4 regions of the Arthrobacter sp. Rue61a genome follow, and region 3 is predicted to be linked to each of the others. Evidence: predicted binding sites of a transcription regulator. Region 3 holds the regulator's gene; each other region holds the start of a gene.
The links. The regulator HrcA, encoded in region 3, represses chaperone genes, less so after heat shock. The targets are predictions, from matches to a motif close to TTNGCACTCGNNNNNNNCGAGTGCNAA.

Region 1 (4,626 bases), 670 kb from region 3:
CTGCTCACCGGCGTTCTTCCGGCCGAGCAGAAATTCGACGCTGTGGTGGTTATCGACGCCGAATCCACTTCTCTGCAAGCTGTTCTCCCTGCGATTGCCCGAGCACAGCAGGTGATTGCCTTCGGTGATGCGAAAATTGCCAATGCGCGCACTTTCAGCGTCGCCGTGGAACCGCCGGTTGCCGGGGTGGCTAGCCACGAGAACGTGGACAGTGCGTTCAAAGCCTTGGCCAGGGTCCTTCCCACTTGGCAGCTGAATTGGGTTTATCGCGCGGTGGACGAGGATTTGATCCTCCAGTTGAGCAAGAACTACTACGACGGCGGTCTGCGGCGACTGCCCGACGGCAACTCGGTCACCGGCCTGGACCGTTCGATCCACGTCGAGTACATACCGGATGGTACGGGGCTTCCCGGGGCGGATCACGAGGGTGTCGAGTCGGTCACCGCCGAGGTTAACCGCGTAGTGGACCTTGTGTTCGAACATGCCAGGCTCCGGCCCCGTACTTCCTTGGCGGTAGTGACCGCAAGCTTGCGCCATGCTGCCAGGATTGGCGAGGCCATCAGGCTCCAGCTGCCCAACCACCCTCTGTTGTCCACCTTCTTCGGAGCCGGACCCGAGTCCTTCCGTGTGGTGGACCTTGAGCGCGCCCAGGGCTTGGTGCGTGACCACGTGATCTTCTCGCTGGGTTATGGACGCACTCCGCACGGCCGTGCGCTTCATTCCTTCGGCCCGCTGTCCACCGATGGGGGGCGGAACCGCTTTGCCCTGGCGATGACCAGGGCCAGGCGCTCCATGCACGTCCTGACGTGCTTCCGGCCCGAGGATCTCGACCTTGATCGCTTGGCCCATGGTGCAGTGGACTTCTATGAACTCCTGGACCGGGAGCTCTCCGGGAACAGCAACCTCGGAACACCTGCCTCCCGCGCTGTAGCCAGTGAGCAGGCGCTTGGTGAGGATCCGTTGGTGGCCGACCTTGGAGAACGCCTGCGTGCCCGCGGAGCCCGAGTCTGGCATCTCTACGATGGCGTGCTGGATATAGCAGCGGCGGCCGACCCCGTCCATACCATTGGCCGGGAGGGTGCTGAAATCCCCACCCCCGTTGCCATCGAATCCGATGGTACTGAACGCTACCGGCGGATGAGCGTCCGTGAACGGAGCCGGTTGCGGCCGCAACTGCTGGAGCGCATGGGCTGGCGCTACATGTCGCTCTGGACGATTGAGGTCTTCACGGATCCTTCGTCTTGCGCGGACAGGATTGGTTCGTACCTGGGGCTGGAGAACCACATCGCCCAGTCGGCCTCCGCCCAGCATGGTTTCCTGCACTCCGATGGTGAACAATTGAATGCGGGCGATGCACAGCTGCCGTTTCCTTCCGGTTCGGTGGACCGTGCAGACGGCGAATTTCAGGCCGATGTCCGTGAGGCAAATGACGTTGCCGAGATAAACAGCTCTGCAGAAGATGTGAAAGAAGCACCACTGATGGATCAAGACACAGGCACAGAAGACCGTGCTTCGCAGGAATCCGGTGAGCCGGGCAATACTGAAGCCGAAGAGGCTGCGGATCCAAAGACCACGGCAGCCAAGACGGGCTCCAGCGGCATTCTTCCTACAAAGGCCGCTGAGGATGATCCCCGGCGATGGGGTGACGATTCCGGCTACGACCATGAGCAGTGGCTGAAGGAACAGAAACCGCCACACTGGGGCTGAACAGCTGGCTATGACTGAGCAGCTCATGAGGGGCTGACCAAAACAAAGAAGAGCTTGCCTTGCGTTGATGCGCCGGCGAGCTTTTCTGCTTGTTGGGGATCGGCCGCCACCACTACCAGGCCATCGGTGTCACCTGTCCCCAGCCATTCGCCCGGCTTGCCGCCCTGTGCCGATGTCCAGAGGACGGGCACCGGGCCTGCGAGGACTTGGCTTTGCCTGGACTCGTCGTAGGAGCCCGCTGCGGTGAGGACCACCGTGACCAACTGGCCGGGAGAGAGGAGCTGGATGGACGAGGGGTCGGCCATCCGGAGTGGGACCGCTGCCGTGCCCACAGGAGCTCCCGTCAGGAGGCCCGGACCCAGCAGGCTCGACTCCGTAGGTATCTGCCCCTTGCCGAGAGGGGAGGCTAGCTGGCGGCCGACAAGAGTGCCGATGCTATTCAAAGCACCGCTAAGTGCGAGGTCAGGTGGCACCCCAACGCTGGTGAGATCGGATTCAGTGAGGCTGGTACCCGTTGGGAGGTCGCGAGCTGCGACTACGACGCTCACACGCTGCTCCGATGCGGGAGTGAGCTGCTGGACTGCGATGCCGGCAGCCACGCACAGCAGAAGCGCTACTGCCAAACGGCGGTTTCGTGTGATCCAGGAGCCAAATCCGGCCCGCTGGCCCCGTTGACCAGCACGATCTCCGGGACGATTGCGGCTGAAGCGCGCAGTATTCCCGGCACGGGCCCGGGACAGGCGGTTGGGCGAACGGTTCAGTGGTGGCCAATTGCCGGCTGCTGCTGAACGCTCGGCGCGGGAGAGAAGAGCGCTGCGTGACGTAGATGGCATGCCGCTACGTTAGCCAGCTTCCCGGACCCGCAAACAGTGGTCCGGTGCGCTATGTGGAAAAGCGCCTAGCTGGCTGCGGCTGCGGTTGCCGGTGCTGCTGCGGTGGCAGCCGGGGCGGCTGGTGCGGCCGAAACCGTACTGCCCTTGGCGTCGCGCGAGTCTGTCCGGTAGAACCCGGAGCCCTTGAAAACGACGCCGACGCTATTGAACTTCTTACGAAGCGCACCATTGCATTCGGGGCACTCCGTCAAGGAGCTGTCAGAAAAGGACTGGACGATGTCAAAGGCATGGTCACAGTCTTTGCAGGCGTATGCGTATGTGGGCACTGAGTTCCTCCTTTAGGACAAAGTTCAGGTCCTGTGCAGCATCAGCGGAGAAGTTCCTCTTTAGCAGTCGCAGGGCCTGAGTGCCAATTCTATCATCGGTCCAGGCGGCACGTACCAGCGGATGTGCCAAGGTTCACATGGCGGGCCGGAGCGTCAGCCGGGCTTCGCGGCGTCGTGGAGTTGGACGATGCCCGACGGGGTCAACACCTGCCGCACGGGACGATCAAACGCCTCGGCGGGAATGGATCCCGAAGGTAACAAATCGTCGTCGTAAAGTACCGCAATGGTGGGAGGCCGCCCGCCGGAAGCGTCGAGGCCTTGAAGAAGGCGGTCGTAGTAACCGCCGCCTTGGCCAATCCGGTTGCCGTCCCGGTCCACGGCCGTGGCGGGCATGAAGATTCCCGCGGCTCCGGCTATCACTGAACTTTCAATGCGTTCACCCTCGGGCTCGTCTATGGGCGCATAAGAGGACCTGACAAATGCCGTGGAAGGTGTCCAGTAAACCCAACTCAATTGCCGGCCGGGCTCGCAAACGGGCAACAAAACCCTGTGCCCTGCCTCGTGCAGCGATCGGATGAGGGGAAGGGTGGGTGGCTCGAAAGCTACACCCAGATACACGGCGAAGGTCGCGGCAGTGCCCGGGGAGACCCTTGCTGCCCAGGTTGTCCCGTGCCGCGCAAGGGACTCACCTGCACTTGCTATGTGCTCCGGAGTGAGGGTTCGCCTGTGCAGCCGCCGGCTGCTCCGGATGTCTTCCTTGGAGGGCATCTGTGTCCATTCGTAAGGTCTTTGCATAACAGCTAATCAGCGGAGGCTGTCCACTCCGGAAATCAAAAGTGCTATCAGCGCGGCGAGGGGTTTAGCGGTTGATGTGTTCCGTCCGTTACATTAGTCCGGTGACTCTAGAAAACAACGCTGTCCGTAAGGCCGTCATTCCCGCAGCGGGCCTTGGCACCCGGTTCCTTCCCGCCACGAAGGCGATGCCGAAGGAAATGCTGCCCGTAGTGGACAAGCCTGCCATCCAGTATGTCGTCGAAGAAGCGGTCAAGGTAGGCCTGCATGACGTCCTGATGATCACAGGACGCAGCAAGCGAGCACTGGAAGACCACTTTGACCGTGTCCCGGCTCTTGAGGCCACCTTGGCGGAAAAGGGCGATACCGCCAAGCTTGAAGCCATTCAGTCCGCCACCAACCTCGGTGACATTCACTACGTCCGGCAAGGCGACCCGAATGGTCTTGGCCACGCTGTCCTTCGTGCGAAGCAGCACGTAGGTTACGAGCCCTTTGCCGTCCTGCTTGGCGATGACCTGATCGACGCCCGCGAAGACCTGCTGAGCGAAATGATCGCCGTTCAACAGAAGACCGGCGGTTCCGTGGTTGCCCTCATCGAGGTGGAGCCCTCCAAGATCAGCGCTTATGGTTGCGCCGATGTTGAGGACAACGGCGAGGACGGCTACGTCCGCATCAAGCAGCTCGTTGAGAAGCCTTCCCCCGAAGAAGCACCGTCAAACCTTGCCGTGATCGGACGCTACGTCCTGCACCCGGCCGTGTTCGAAGTCTTGGAGAAGACCGCCCCCGGTCGCGGTGGAGAGATCCAGCTGACAGACGCCCTTGAGGTGCTTGCCGCCGGGGAAGGCGAAGGCTATGGCGTCTACGGCGTTGTCTTCCGCGGCCGCCGCTACGACACCGGTGACAAGCTCAGCTACCTCAAGGCCTGCATCGAGCTTGCCTGCGAACGTGAAGACCTCGGTCCTGAACTT
Region 2 (4,626 bases), 1.6 Mb from region 3:
TGGGAGCCTGCGTTCCCCGCTTCGACGCTGAGGACACGGTTCAGCAGCAGGACGCCTTGCTCCGACCAAGCACTGAGGTCGCCGTGGACCCGTGGCGGCAGGCCGAGGTCGTCATGGAGTTCACGGTAGATGTTGGCGAGGCTTCGGGGGATGGGCCGGGTTGGGCGGGAAACGGCGAAGGAAAGCCCGACGGCGTGACCCGGGGTTGGGTACGGATCCTGGCCGAGAATCAAGACTTTGACGTCGGCCAGAGGCTGATTGAAGGCGCGCAACAGGTTCTTGGCAGCAGGTAGAACCTGGGTGCCGCTGGATGCTTGGCCGGCTACATAACCCAAGGCTTCCCGGAGTTGGCCCTCAACAGGACGCAGTGCATCTGCCCAGTCGGGAGCCATCAGCTCCTCGAGGGGCAGCTCAAGGAGGGCGGTGAAGCCCGGGTCAGCTGCGTCGGCAGGTTCAAGATCAAAGAGTGCATCCTCACCAGTCACCACGCCATTGTCTCCCGCGCGGCGCCGCGCCTGCGAATGACACCGTTGTTATTCGCCCGTAACATGGGGGTAGGACATTTTCCCCATCAAGCGTCGAAGGAGTGTGCCGTGGCAGAATCAGTACCGGAACCGATGGCGTCGCAGAGCACCGGCTTTGCCCTTGAGGACCTCGCGGCCGAGACCCGTAGTGACTCTCCGTTGAGTGAACGGGACCAGCAGATGCTGGCGCTGGAGCGGCAATGGTGGAAGTACGCCGGGGCCAAGGAACAGGCTATCCGGGAGCTGTTCGATCTCTCCGCCACACACTATTACCAGATCCTGAACGCGCTCATTGATACCGAGGACGCGTTGGCCCACGATCCCATGCTCGTCAAGAGATTGCGTAGACTACGTACGTCCCGCCAGCGCGCGAGGACTGCACGTCGCTTGGGGTCCGACGCGTAAATCGCCAGGCTGATCTGTCAGCAGCAACCAGCAAGGACACAGCTTCACCATGACCAAATATGCCAAGGACGAATTCGACCGGGTTCCGCAGAACACGTCCCGTCAAGGCGTTCACCGCGACGCCCAAGAGACCGCACGCCCCACTCTGTGGCCGGTCCTGACCGTTGGGGCAGTGGCCTTGGTGCTTGGGCTGGTGGCCTTCCTGATCCTCCCCAACCTTGGGCTGGTAGCACCCAGCGCTTCGTCGAACACCACGACGCCGGCACCCCAGCAGACATCTACGGCGCCGTCCGCTGAACCCACCGAATCCAGCAGCGCACCTACCGCTTCCAGCGAACCCAGCAGCGAACCGACGCCGTCGGAATCTCCTTCTGCTACCCCGTCGTCCGCTCCGGTGGATAAGAGCACTCCGGTGGCTGTGTACAACGGCGCGGGGACTGCGGGCTTGGCAGGGCGTGTGGCAGGCCTCGTCCAGGGCGACGGTTGGGCGCTGAGCACGGTAGGAAACTGGGGCGGACTGCCGCAGCAGACGTCCGTAATCTTCTACAACGCGCCCGAGCAGAAGGCCAACGCGGAGGCCTTGGGTACGCTACTGGGCATCCAGACCATCGTGGAAACGCCCGAGGTTCAACAGCCGCTGGTGGTTGTGGCCGGGCCCGGTTACCAATAAGCTCCAGGCCCCTTCCGCAGCTGAAATTCCCCAACTCGGTTAAGCCTCAATAACAAAAGCGGTGCCTTGGCCATCCACAGCAGCGCGGTGCCAGTGACAATGGTTACAGTGGATTAATTCCGGTACGGAGATCCCGGCTACCGGTCTTGGCTACTGCGAAAGTGTGGGCATCATGGCTTTGGGAACCGTCAAATGGTTCAACGCCGAAAAAGGATACGGCTTCATCACTGTGGATGAATCCGGCGACGACGTCTTTGTGCACTGGTCCGCCATCCAGATGGATGGCTTCCGCGCCCTCGAAGAAGGTCAGCGGGTTGAGTTCGAATTGGGGGAGGGGCAGAAAGGCCCACAAGCCGAAGGTGTTCGCGTCGCGTAGTTCCGCTCCTGGATCCGTGCCCGTCACGTCAGCCCTCGGCTGAAATCCCTTTGTATGTAGAGCAAAGTGGCATCTCTGCTTGCACTCTCCCCGGTCGAGTGCTAATTATTGATTTAGCACTCCTATGGTTCGACTGCTAAACCCGGCCCGGCTAACCCCGGCGGCGGACAGGCATTGGACCGGCGGAGGATCAAGAAACACCTTGGTGGGGTGAGGTCTGGAGCGCGGGGCATACAGAGGCCGCAAGCAAAGGACCGTCCGTCGCGGGCACCCCATCTGACAGGTACCTTCTTAACGACTGTCCCGAAAGGACTACCGCCGTTATGGCCAAGATCATTGCATTTGATGAAGAGGCTCGCCGCGGCCTCGAGCGGGGCCTGAACATCCTCGCAGACGCCGTCAAGGTCACCCTCGGCCCGCGTGGACGCAACGTCGTCCTCGAAAAGAAGTGGGGCGCCCCCACGATCACCAACGATGGTGTTTCCATCGCCAAGGAGATCGAACTGGACGATCCTTACGAGAAGATCGGTGCAGAACTGGTCAAGGAAGTTGCCAAGAAGACGGATGACGTCGCTGGCGACGGTACCACCACTGCAACCGTACTGGCCCAGGCACTGGTGAAGGAAGGCCTGCGCAACGTTGCCGCCGGCGCCGACCCGCTGTCCCTCAAGCGCGGTATCGAGAAGGCTGTTGAGGCAGTCATCAGCGAACTGCTGGCCTCCGCTAAGGAAATCGAAACCAAGGAAGAGATCGCAGCTACGGCTTCCATCTCCGCCGGCGACCCGGAAATCGGCAGCCTCATCGCCGAAGCCCTGGACAAGGTGGGCAAGGAAGGCGTCATCACGGTCGAGGAATCCAACACCTTCGGCCTGGAGCTCGAACTCACCGAAGGCATGCGCTTCGACAAGGGCTACATCTCGGCTTACTTCGTCACCGACGCAGAGCGCCAGGAAACGGTCCTCGAAGACCCGTACATCCTGATCGTCAACTCCAAGATCTCCAACGTGAAGGAACTCGTCACGGTTCTGGAGAAGGTCATGCAGTCCAACAAGCCGCTGCTGATCATCGCCGAAGACATCGAGGGCGAGGCCCTGGCCACCCTGATCGTCAACAAGATCCGTGGCACCTTCAAGTCCGTTGCCGTCAAGGCTCCGGGCTTCGGTGACCGCCGCAAGGCACAGCTTGCCGACATCGCCATCCTCACCGGTGGTCAGGTCATCTCCGAAGAAGTTGGCCTCAAGCTCGAAAACGCTGGCCTGGAACTCCTCGGCACCGCCCGCAAGGTTGTTGTCACCAAGGACGAGACCACCATCGTTGAAGGTGCCGGCGACGCCGAGCAGATCGCAGGCCGCGTGGCCCAGATCCGCGCCGAGATCGAGAACTCCGACTCCGACTACGACCGCGAGAAGCTGCAGGAACGCCTGGCCAAGCTGGCCGGCGGCGTTGCAGTCATCAAGGCCGGTGCCGCAACCGAAGTTGAGCTCAAGGAACGCAAGCACCGCATTGAGGACGCAGTCCGCAACGCAAAGGCTGCTGTTGAAGAAGGCATCGTTGCCGGTGGTGGCGTTGCCCTCATCCAGGCTGGCGCCAAGGCATTCGCCAACCTCACCCTCCAGGGTGACGAGGCAACCGGTGCCAACATCGTCAAGGTTGCCATCGACGCACCGCTGAAGCAGATCGCCTTCAACGCCGGCCTCGAGCCGGGCGTTGTGGTGGACAAGGTTCGCGGCCTGCCTTCCGGCCACGGCCTGAACGCTGCCACGGGTGTCTACGAAGACCTTCTGGCTGCCGGCGTTAACGACCCCGTAAAGGTCACCCGCTCGGCTCTCCAGAACGCTGCTTCCATCGCTGGTCTCTTCCTGACCACCGAGGCCGTAGTTGCCGACAAGCCCGAGAAGAACGCTCCGGCTCCCGGCGGCGACGACATGGGCGGCATGGGCGGCTTCTAAGCCTCCCTGCTGTAGCGATACAGCGCCCAGCCTCACGCTGAACAGCATGACGACGGCGGTCCTCACCATGTGGTGGGGACCGCCGTTCTGCGTCGGCACCCCTGGCTGCGTCACCCAAGTAGGTAGCAGCAGATGCCCTATTGAGTGTTCAAAACGGCATCTACTACGACTCACTTGGGTACTATCACGGTTTCAGTGTCGGTGTGGTCTGGCAGGATTAACCCATGACGATTATTGCTGCCGCCGATGGTTCCGCCCTCGGTAATCCTGGGCCGGCCGGTTGGGCCTGGTACGTTGATGACTCCTGTTGGCGAGCAGGAGGTTGGCCGCACGGTACCAACAACCAGGGTGAACTGATGGCCGTCCTGGACCTGTTCCGGTCCACGGCCCACGTGCCGCAGGAAGAGCTGCTGATCCTTTGCGACAGCCAATACGTCATCAACTGCATCACCAAGTGGATGCCGGGTTGGAAACGGAAGGGCTGGCGGAAGGCAGACGGCAAGCCCGTGCTGAACGTGGACCTTCTCAAGGACATTGACCAAGCGATCGTTGGCCGCAAATACACCTTTGAATGGGTCAAGGGCCACGCGGGCCACGACCTCAACGAGGCCGCAGACGAGCGTGCTCGCGCAGTTGCCACGGCCTACCAGCAGGGCGTAGCGCACAGGGCCGGCCCTGGGTTCCCCGGTGCGCAGGGGGAGG
Region 3 (4,626 bases):
TGGACCGCACCTCGGGAATCCAGGCACGCCGCGCCTGCTTGGCCGCGGCTGTGACCACCGACTGCCACTTCGCATGTGCTTTGGCGGCCCTCTCACCCTTCCACCGCACGATTGCACGCTCGGACTGCCAGGGGATAACAGCATCTATGCCGAGTTCCGTGGCAGTCTCGATGGCGAGTTCGTCGCGGTCGCCTTTAGCCAGGGCCTGGACCAGCACCAGCCGGACCTCCGGTTGCTCCTCGAACAGCACTTCGGAGGCCTTAACCGTCAAGGTGCTGGATCCGGCGTCGACCACTGTCCCTGTCAGCCGCACGCCGGCACCATCTGCAATATCCACGGGCTCGCCTGTGGTCAGGCGCTTAACCGTGACAGCATGCCGGGCCTCTGCACCCTCGAGGACGAAGGTGGAACCAGGGACTACCTGACCGAGGGAACCCGCCGGCGTGAAGAAAACAGGATTGCTCACCGCTACAGGTTACCGAGCTTGTCCCGCAGCTTTGCGAACATACCGCCGCTGGCCACAAGCTTTCCTTCCGTAAACTGCTCGCCACGCAGCTTGGCCAGCTGCTGCAAGAGTTCTTCCTGGGCGGGGTCGAGCTTGCTGGGCGTCTCCACATGCAGGTGCACCTTGAGGTCGCCACGGCCGTAGCCCCGGAGGTGCGTGACACCCAGGCCGCGGAGGGTAATGACTTCTCCCGATTGCGTGCCGGCCTTCACATCAATGTCCTGTGCGCCGTCGAAAGTGTCCAGCTGCAGCTCGGTTCCCAGCGCGGCCGCCGTCATGGGCACGCTGAGCGTGGCGTGAAGGTCGTCGCCTTCACGCATGAACATGGCGTCGTTGTTAACCCGGATCTCTACATAGAGGTCACCTGCAGGACCACCTGCGGGCCCCGCTTCGCCCTGTCCGGACAGCTGGATGCGCGTACCGGTTGCGACGCCTGCCGGGACCTTGATGGTGAGGGAACGGCGGCTGCGGATACGGCCCTGCCCGTTGCACTCGTTGCAGGGATCCTTGATGACGGTGCCGAAGCCTTCGCAGGAACCGCAGGGGGCGGTGGTCATGACTTGGCCGAGGATGGATCGGACAGCCCGCTGAACCTGGCCACTGCCACCGCAAATGTCGCAGCGCTCCGGATGGGTGCCCGGGCGGCAGCAGCTGCCATCACAGGTGGGGCAGACAACGGCGGTGTCCACTTCAAGCTTCTTGTTGACGCCGAACACGGCGTCCTTCAGGTCGATGCGGACGCTGATGAGCGCGTCCTGGCCGCGACGGACACGGGAGGCCGGTCCACCGTGGCCACCGCCTCCACCAAAGAAGGTGTCGAAGATGTCCTGGAACGCGAAACCCTGGCCGGAATAGCCGCCACCGAAACCGTTGTCGGTGCCGTTCTCATTGCCCGTGGCGTCGTAGACCCGGCGTTTCTGGGGGTCTGACAACACTTCGTAAGCGTGGGTCACGGCCTTGAACTGTTCCGCGACATCCTCACCGGGGTTTACGTCGGGGTGCAGTTTCCGCGCCAACTTGCGGTACGCCTTTTTGATCTCTTCCCCGGTGGCTTCCGGCGAGACTCCCAAAACGTCATAGTGGCTGCTCAAAGTCGGTATCTCTTCCTTGTTGTACTGCGGATGTTTCCTCGGACCGGTGTTCAGCCGCCGAGAATGCGGGAAAGGTAACGGGCCACGGCACGAACGGCTGCCATGGTGGTGGGATAGTCCATGCGTGTGGGACCGAGAATCCCCACCTTGGCGCCGGAGCCGTAGCCCGTAGCCACGACGGATGCCTCAGCCAAGCCGTCGTACGGATTCTCGCGTCCAATGCTCACAGTGACTCCGCGGGGGTCATCCCCCATATCGGACAACAACCGGAGCATGACAACTTGTTCCTCGAGTGCTTCCAGCACGGGACCGATGCTCAGGGGGAAATCCACGTTGGAGCGCGCAAGGTTGGCCGTTCCTGCCATCAGGATGCGCTCTTCTCGGCTGGTGTCACTGAGCGATTGGAGCCCCTGGGCCAACGTCTGCGCCAGGCTGCGGAGCTCCGGCGGGCACAGGGCAACTACCGATGGGAGCACCTGCGGCAAGAGAGCCAGTTGCGTGGCGGCAATGCTGCCGAGGAAGCGGGACCTCAGGAGCATCAAGGCTTCGTTGCTTACGTCCGAGCCGGCGTCGATGACCTTCTGCCCTACGCTGCCGGTGTCCGCGATGAGGACCACGAGCACCTGCTTTGGGCCCAACAGGACGAACTCCACGTGACGGACCAGTGCGCGGTTGGAATGCGGATACTGCACGACGGCCACCTGATTGGTCAGCTGCGACAGGAGCCTTACGGTGCGCTCCAGGATGTCGTCAACCTCATCGGGGCCCTCTAGTAACGAATGGATGGCCCTGCGTTCGGCGGCCGAGAGCGGCTTTACCTGCGAAATGCGGTCGACGAACAGGCGGTAGCCCTTGTCCGTAGGGATTCTCCCTGCACTGGTGTGGGGTGCCGCGATGAGGCCTTCCTCTTCCAAGACAGCCATGTCGTTCCTGATGGTGGCACTGGAAACGCCAAGATGGTGCCGCTCCACGAGGGCCTTCGAACCGACAGGTTCCCTGGAATGCACGTAATCCTCAACGATGGCACGCAGCACCTCAAGCTTGCGCGGCTCACTCATTGCTCCACCTCCTGACGACTGCCATGGTCCCTGGGACCGGTCAACGCGGGATCTCAATCGGACCACCACACTTAGCACTCAACATGCCCAAGTGCTAACAAGTCTAGTATGAGCCACCCCGTTGCTAGCATTGAAACCTGCCGCGGCCGGCTTCGGCCCGCACCATAAACCAGCACAAAGGTAGGAATCCCTTGGCTTTCGACAATTGGGGACCGCAGGATCTGTCCGCTCCAGCCAAAAAGCAGCTGCCGGAAGTAGCCGTCCAGCGGGGAATGGTCCTCGAGGACGTCCAGTCCGGCTGGGTGGGCGAAGTCACCCGCGTTGAGAAATCGGGCGGAATGCATGTGGTCTCCCTTGAGGACCGGCGCGGAAAGACCAAATCTTTCCAGCTCGGATACGGGTTCCTGTTGGAGGGCCAGGCCATACGGCTTATGCCTCCTGCTGCCCGCCCTGCCGCCTCTGCCGCCCCTTCCACCCGGACAGCCTCCGGATCCGTGAGGGTACAGGGCCAACGTGCCCAGGTGGCCAAGGCGAGCCGCGTCTGGGTGGAAGGAAAGCACGACGCCGAACTCGTCGAGAAGGTCTGGGGTGACGATCTCCGCGTGGAAGGCATCGTCGTGGAGCCATTGCATGGCGTAGACGACCTGAAGTCGGCCATCGCTGCCTTCAACCCCGGGCCGGGTCGCCGACTCGGCATCTTGGTGGACCACCTTGTCCCCGGCTCCAAAGAGTCGCGCATCGCCGCCGATGCCATGACGGTACCGGGGGCTGCAGGAAACGTTTTGATTGTCGGCCACCCCTACGTGGACGTCTGGCAGGCCATCCGGCCAAAGGTCCTGGGCATTGAGGCATGGCCGGAAGTCCCCCGCGGGATCGACTGGAAGACGGGAATCCTCAGCGCGTTCGGCTGGCCCCACGAGACTGCCGAGGACATAGGCTTGGGCTGGCAACGTCTCCTTGGTGCAGTACGCACGTATGCCGACCTCGAGGCATCGCTGCTGGGACGCGTTGAGGAAGTCATCGATTTCCTGACAGTTCCCTGAGGCAACGTCCACGAAGGAACATCAACCACCGTGTCAAAGGGGCGTTGGTCCCGGGAAGCACGTTGGGGCCGGTATTCTGGGACAGCAACACCGCAGCATCTTTACAGCAAAGGGAAGACACCGTGGCAGATAACGCTCCTGAAGAACCGGGCAGCGCCGCAGGCCGGCCCCAGTACCATGGCGCGCCTGCCAACGCACTACCGTTGACGGCCAGCGAGGACAGGCAGTGGGCTACGCTGGCCCACTTCGGCGGCATCCTGGGATGCCTGCCGTCCCTTCTGATCTACTTGATTTTCCGGGATCGCGGGCCGTTCACCGCGCAGGAATCAAAAGAAGCCCTGAACTTCACGCTGCCTCCCACCATCGCTGCAGTGCTGGCCAACATCCTGGTGCTGCTGCCCGTGGTGGGCAACATCTTCGCCGTCATCGCCACGGCTATCTGGGTGGCACTGACGTGCTTCTCCGTCTCGGCGGGAATCCGGGTCAACCACGGGCAGCCTCACCGTTACAAGGTCAACCTGCGCTGGATTAAGTAGCCCGCCCTCCCCCTCCAGAGGGAAGGGCGCAGAGGTTAGTCGGGAAGAATCCTTCGGACTACGGCGTCAGCCAAGAGCCGACCCTTCAGGGTCAAGACCAAGCGACCCTTGAATGCCTGCACCGGGTCAACCAGTTCGTCGGCAATCAGCCCGGCCATCGCATGCCGTCCGATCGCGTCCAGGGCGTCCACGGACAACCCTGTTCCAAGCCGCGCTTCAAGCATGATGCGCTCAACTTCCCGGGTTTCGACGTCGAGGGTTTCCCGTCCGGCAGCCGGTGAGGTTCCGCTCCCGAGCCGTGAGGCATACGCCGTGGGGTGCTTGACGTTCCACCATCGGACACCACCCACGTGGGAGTGGGCTCCGGGGCCGATGCCCCACCAGTCATCTCCG
Region 4 (4,626 bases), 700 kb from region 3:
GGCTCGAAAGTACCGGGAAATGGCTGGCGGACTCGGCCGAACCTGGCCAGGCACACGCCGGAAAGACGGGTGCCGACGTCGACTCTGTCCTGGACTGGCACCCCAGCCATGGCGACCGTGGAACTGTGCTGGCGATCACCGGCCGTTCGGAGGACATCGACGCCCGGGAATTTCGCGACCTCCTGGACAGTTGCCAACTCACCCAGGCTGAAATGAAGCAGGACTTCGGCGTCTGGGACGACCCCCTGGAACTCAGCGACGCCCTCTAAACCAAACACCCAACCAAAGGAGAAACACCATGAAGGTCAGGAATTCGCTGCGTGCCCTCAAGAAGATCCCCGGTGCGCAAATTGTCCGCAGGCGTGGACGCACGTTCGTCATCAACAAGAACAACCCGCGGATGAAGGCGCGGCAGGGCTAACCGCACGTCGGTGATAAATGGGCGTGTTTAATGGGGGAATGCCAATCCTGAACAAAGACATGTCCCTGTGCATTTCGCTTGCGGCCCGGCCCAGCAATATCGGGACCAGGTTCCACAATTATTTGTACGATCTGCTCGGCTTGAACTTTGTCTACAAGGCATTCGCCCCGGCGGACATCACCCTTGCAGTGGCTGGCATCCGCGGCCTCCCGATCCGGGGCGCCGCGGTGTCCATGCCGTACAAGGAAGCCGTCATCCCGCTGGTTGACGTCATGGACCCGTCGGCCAAGGCCATCGATTCGGTGAACACCATCGTCAACGACAATGGCGTGCTGACTGCCTACAACACGGACTACATCGCCATTGCCCGGCTGCTGAAGGACCATCAGGTTCCCAACAGCCACAGCGTGCTCCTCCGCGGTGCAGGCGGCATGGCGAAGGCCGTAGCCGCAGCACTTCGGGACGCCGGGTTCACCGCCGTCACCATCGTGGCCCGCAACGAGGACACCGGCCGCGCGCTGGCAGATCTCTACGGCTTCGCTTGGCAGGATGACGTCAACGGCTCCACAGCCGATCTCATCATTAACGTCACGCCGCTGGGAATGGCTGGTGCGGATGAAACCGCCCAGTCCTTCGACGACGCCACGATCGCCGCTGCACAGGTGGTGTTCGACGTCGTCGCCTTGCCTTCGGAGACGCCCCTTATCTCCGCCGCACGCTCCGCCGGTAAGCCTGTGATCACGGGTGCCGAGGTCATCGCCATCCAGGCTGAGGAGCAGTTTGTCCTCTACACGGGTGTGCGACCTAGCGCCGAGCAGGTCCGGGAAGCCTCGGAGTTCTCGCGCCGCTGACGCTCTAGGCCGTCACCGGCTCCACGACAACAGCCACTCTTTCCTCGCCGATCCTGGTGAGGACCAGGGTGGCTGTTTTCGCATCCTTGCCTTTGACGGGCTTGGCAGGCAGCAATTGCTTCCGAAGTTCTTCCGGCGTCACGGCAGTGCCGCGCTTCTTGATGTCCAGCACAGTGATGCCCTGGTTTTTCACCCAGGCCTTCAGGGCCTTGACGTTGTACGGCATCACCTCAAGCACCTTGAAGGCGCGGGCGAAAGGGGTGTCGTGAAGCTCGGGGGCGCAGATGTAGGCGATGTGCTCGTCCACGAGGTGCCCGCCCAGCCTTTCGGCGACGTCGGCCACCAGTCCTGCGCGGATCACCGCACCATCCGGTTCGTAGAGGAAGCCCTCAACGGGCCCGACGACGGCTACCGGACCGCCGTCGAAATCCGCGCCGCTGGTGATTTCAGCGGCGCCCTGGTTGCCGATCACCAGCGCGGCCCGACGCACGCCGGGGCGCGCCACAGCGTTGAACCAGAGGGTCACTTCGGTGACGTCTCCGCCCACTGAGACCCACTGGGCTTCACAGCCTGGGGGCACGGAGTCGTGGGGAATGCCGGGACCCATCTTGACGCCGATAGCGCGGCCGGTCGCCGCCAGACGTTCTACGAAGGACAGCGGGGGAGAGAAGGCTTCAGGATCCCAAATCCGCTTGGTTCCGGACGTGGACGTGGTTCGGCGGGCAGGATCCAGCCATACCCCGTCCATCCCGTCCAACTCTACGGAGGTTGCATCCGCATGCACCACGGTGGCATGCGGGAAGGGCATGAGATTGATGGTGGCGCAGGCGGCAGTGGTTTCATCCATCTCAACGGCGGTCACGGAAATGTCCATTGACGCCATCGCCATGGAATCGGCGCCAAGGCCGCAGCCGAGGTCTGCAACGTGCGAGATGCCGGCCTTCGCAAAGCGCTCCGCGTGCCGGGCTGCGACGTTCAATCGCGTGGCCTGTTCCAAACCGGCTTGGGTGAACAGCATCTGCCGGGCAAACTCGCCGAACTTTGCCTCTGCGCGTGTCCGCAGCCGGGATTGCGTGAGCACCGCGGCCACGAGTTCGGGGGAGTGACCGGCCTTCCGAAGGTGCGCGTTGACGCTGAACGAATCGGCCTCCCGGTAGGGCCCCAGGGAGGCAAGAAGTTCCCATCCTTCAGTGGTCAGCAAGGGGGCGATCTGTTCCTGCGGTGCGTGAGGCATGGGATCAAGCCTAACGGCGCGGCACTTGACAGCGTGACCGGCTAATCAGCCCGATAAGGTTGTTTTCATGGAAGACAACGCAGCCCCGCACCCCTCAACCATGGCAAAATTCGCGCGCCCCGCCCTCATAGCAGGGGGAGTGATCGCGGTGGTGTGCATCGGCCTGCTCGTCATTATCTTTGCGTTGGATTCCTTCAATGCCGCCACCTACTCCGTCGCTGGCAAAAGCGTCAATGACGCCACGGATGAAGCGCGAGGCATCCGCGAACTTTACAGCGGAGCCAGGACCGGTGGAATCATCACGCTGGTGATCTCCGGCGTCATGGCCGTTGCCGCCGCCGTGGTGCTGTATCTGAACCGTGGCAACGCTCCGCTGGACGAAGACGATGACGGCGAAGACTACGATCTGGACGACCTCACCGGCAGGTGACGAACGTTCACCCATGACGAAATGCTGGCACTCACCTTGACCGAGTGCTAACGCTTACATAGAGTCTTGTTAGCACTCTCCCCCGGAGGGTGCTAATCACGCCAAGCGTCTTCCGGCACCGCGACGACGGTTGTACGCTCCGGCACCCTAGTTCTTAGTCCATGAATCAGCTCATGAAAAGGAGAGTCCGAGTGTCGGTCTCGATTAAGCCTCTTGAGGATCGTATTGTTGTTCGCCCGCTCGAAGCAGAGCAGACCACGGCTTCCGGCCTGGTAATTCCGGACTCCGCACAGGAGAAGCCGCAGGAAGGCGAAGTTGTTGCAATCGGCCCCGGCCGCTTCGATGACAACGGCAACCGCGTACCGGTTGACGTAGCTGTTGGCGACGTCGTCATCTACTCCAAGTACGGTGGAACCGAAGTCAAGACCGGCGGCAACGAGTACCTCGTTCTGTCCGCCCGCGACGTCCTTGCGATCGTCGTAAAGTAACTTCCCGGAGCCCCGCACCGCCGCCGCGTTGGAATCATTCCAACCCGTCAGCGGTGCGGGTTTTCTGTCTTGAAAGGACACAACCATGGCAAAGCAGCTTGCTTTTAACGATGCTGCCCGCCGGTCTCTTGAGGCCGGTATCGACAAGCTCGCCAACACTGTCAAGGTGACGCTTGGCCCGCGCGGCCGCAACGTCGTGCTGGACAAGAAGTGGGGCGCTCCCACGATCACCAACGACGGCGTGACCATCGCCCGCGAAGTTGAGCTTGACGACCCCTACGAGAACCTTGGCGCACAGCTGGCCAAGGAAGTAGCCACCAAGACCAACGACGTCGCCGGTGACGGCACCACCACGGCTACCGTGCTGGCACAGGCGCTGGTCAAGGAAGGCCTCCGCAACGTTGCTGCCGGCGCAGCTCCGGGCGAGATCAAGCGCGGCATCGAGGTTTCCGTCGAAGCCGTCGCCGCCCGCCTCCTGGAGAACGCCCGCGAAGTTGAAGGCACCCAGGTTGCCAGCGTTGCAGCCATCTCCGCGCAGAGCGACGAGGTTGGCGAACTGCTGGCTGAAGCATTCGGCAAGGTTGGCAAGGATGGTGTGATCACCATTGAAGAGTCCTCCACCACCCAGACCGAACTGGTCCTCACCGAGGGCATGCAGTTCGACAAGGGCTACCTTTCCCCGTACTTCGTCACCGACGCTGAGCGCCAGGAAGCCGTCCTTGAGGACGCCCTCATCCTGATCAACCAGGGCAAGATCTCCTCGCTGCAGGACTTCCTGCCGCTGCTGGAGAAGGCCCTGCAGGCAAACAAGCCGCTCTTCATCATCGCTGAAGACATCGAAGGCGAAGCCCTTTCCACGCTGATCGTCAACCGCATCCGCGGCACGCTCAACGTTGTTGCCGTCAAGGCTCCGGGCTTCGGCGACCGCCGCAAGGCCATGCTCCAGGACATCGCCACGCTCACGGGCGCCCAGGTTGTTTCCCCGGACCTCGGCCTGACCCTGGACACCGTTGGCCTGGAGGTGCTTGGTACCGCGCGCCGCATCACGGTGACCAAGGACAACACCACCATCGTTGACGGCGCCGGCACGGCCCAGGACGTTGCCGACCGCGTTGCACAGCTGCGTGCTGAGCTCACCCGGACGGACTCCGACTGGGACAAGGAAAAGCTGCAGGAACGCCTGGCCAAGCTGGCCGGCGGCA

Region 1: a site for HrcA is predicted at 2,927-2,953, ahead of ARUE_RS15040 (FmdB family zinc ribbon protein). Genes of this name have one in related genera too.
Region 2: a site for HrcA is predicted at 2,089-2,115, ahead of groL (chaperonin GroEL). Genes of this name have one in related genera too.
Region 4: a site for HrcA is predicted at 2,961-2,987, ahead of groES (co-chaperone GroES). Genes of this name have one in related genera too.

Annotation. Positions count from the first base shown of each region.
Region 1 is NC_018531.1:3,304,919-3,309,544, reverse strand. Features, by position in the region: gene ARUE_RS15050 (DUF4011 domain-containing protein) at 1-1,707, shown strand, start outside; gene cpaB (Flp pilus assembly protein CpaB) at 1,731-2,540, opposite strand; gene ARUE_RS15040 (FmdB family zinc ribbon protein) at 2,606-2,866, opposite strand; gene ARUE_RS15035 (5-formyltetrahydrofolate cyclo-ligase) at 3,020-3,634, opposite strand; gene galU (UTP--glucose-1-phosphate uridylyltransferase GalU) at 3,736-4,626, shown strand, end outside.
Region 2 is NC_018531.1:1,011,246-1,015,871, forward strand. Features, by position in the region: gene ARUE_RS04785 (uracil-DNA glycosylase) at 1-488, opposite strand, end outside; gene ARUE_RS04790 (DUF3263 domain-containing protein) at 618-929, shown strand; gene ARUE_RS04795 (LytR C-terminal domain-containing protein) at 979-1,599, shown strand; gene ARUE_RS04800 (cold-shock protein) at 1,772-1,975, shown strand; gene groL (chaperonin GroEL) at 2,299-3,924, shown strand; gene ARUE_RS04810 (RNase H family protein) at 4,149-4,626, shown strand, end outside.
Region 3 is NC_018531.1:2,636,713-2,641,338, forward strand. Features, by position in the region: gene ARUE_RS11950 (16S rRNA (uracil(1498)-N(3))-methyltransferase) at 1-466, opposite strand, end outside; gene dnaJ (molecular chaperone DnaJ) at 469-1,596, opposite strand; gene hrcA (heat-inducible transcriptional repressor HrcA) at 1,647-2,654, opposite strand; gene ARUE_RS11965 (DUF3097 domain-containing protein) at 2,846-3,697, shown strand; gene ARUE_RS11970 (DUF4870 domain-containing protein) at 3,820-4,233, shown strand; gene hemW (radical SAM family heme chaperone HemW) at 4,269-4,626, opposite strand, start outside.
Region 4 is NC_018531.1:3,333,536-3,338,161, reverse strand. Features, by position in the region: gene ARUE_RS15165 (GTP-binding protein) at 1-269, shown strand, start outside; gene ykgO (type B 50S ribosomal protein L36) at 299-421, shown strand; gene ARUE_RS15155 (shikimate 5-dehydrogenase) at 460-1,272, shown strand; gene ARUE_RS15150 (THUMP-like domain-containing protein) at 1,277-2,506, opposite strand; gene ARUE_RS15145 (hypothetical protein) at 2,574-2,936, shown strand; gene groES (co-chaperone GroES) at 3,128-3,424, shown strand; gene groL (chaperonin GroEL) at 3,510-4,626, shown strand, end outside.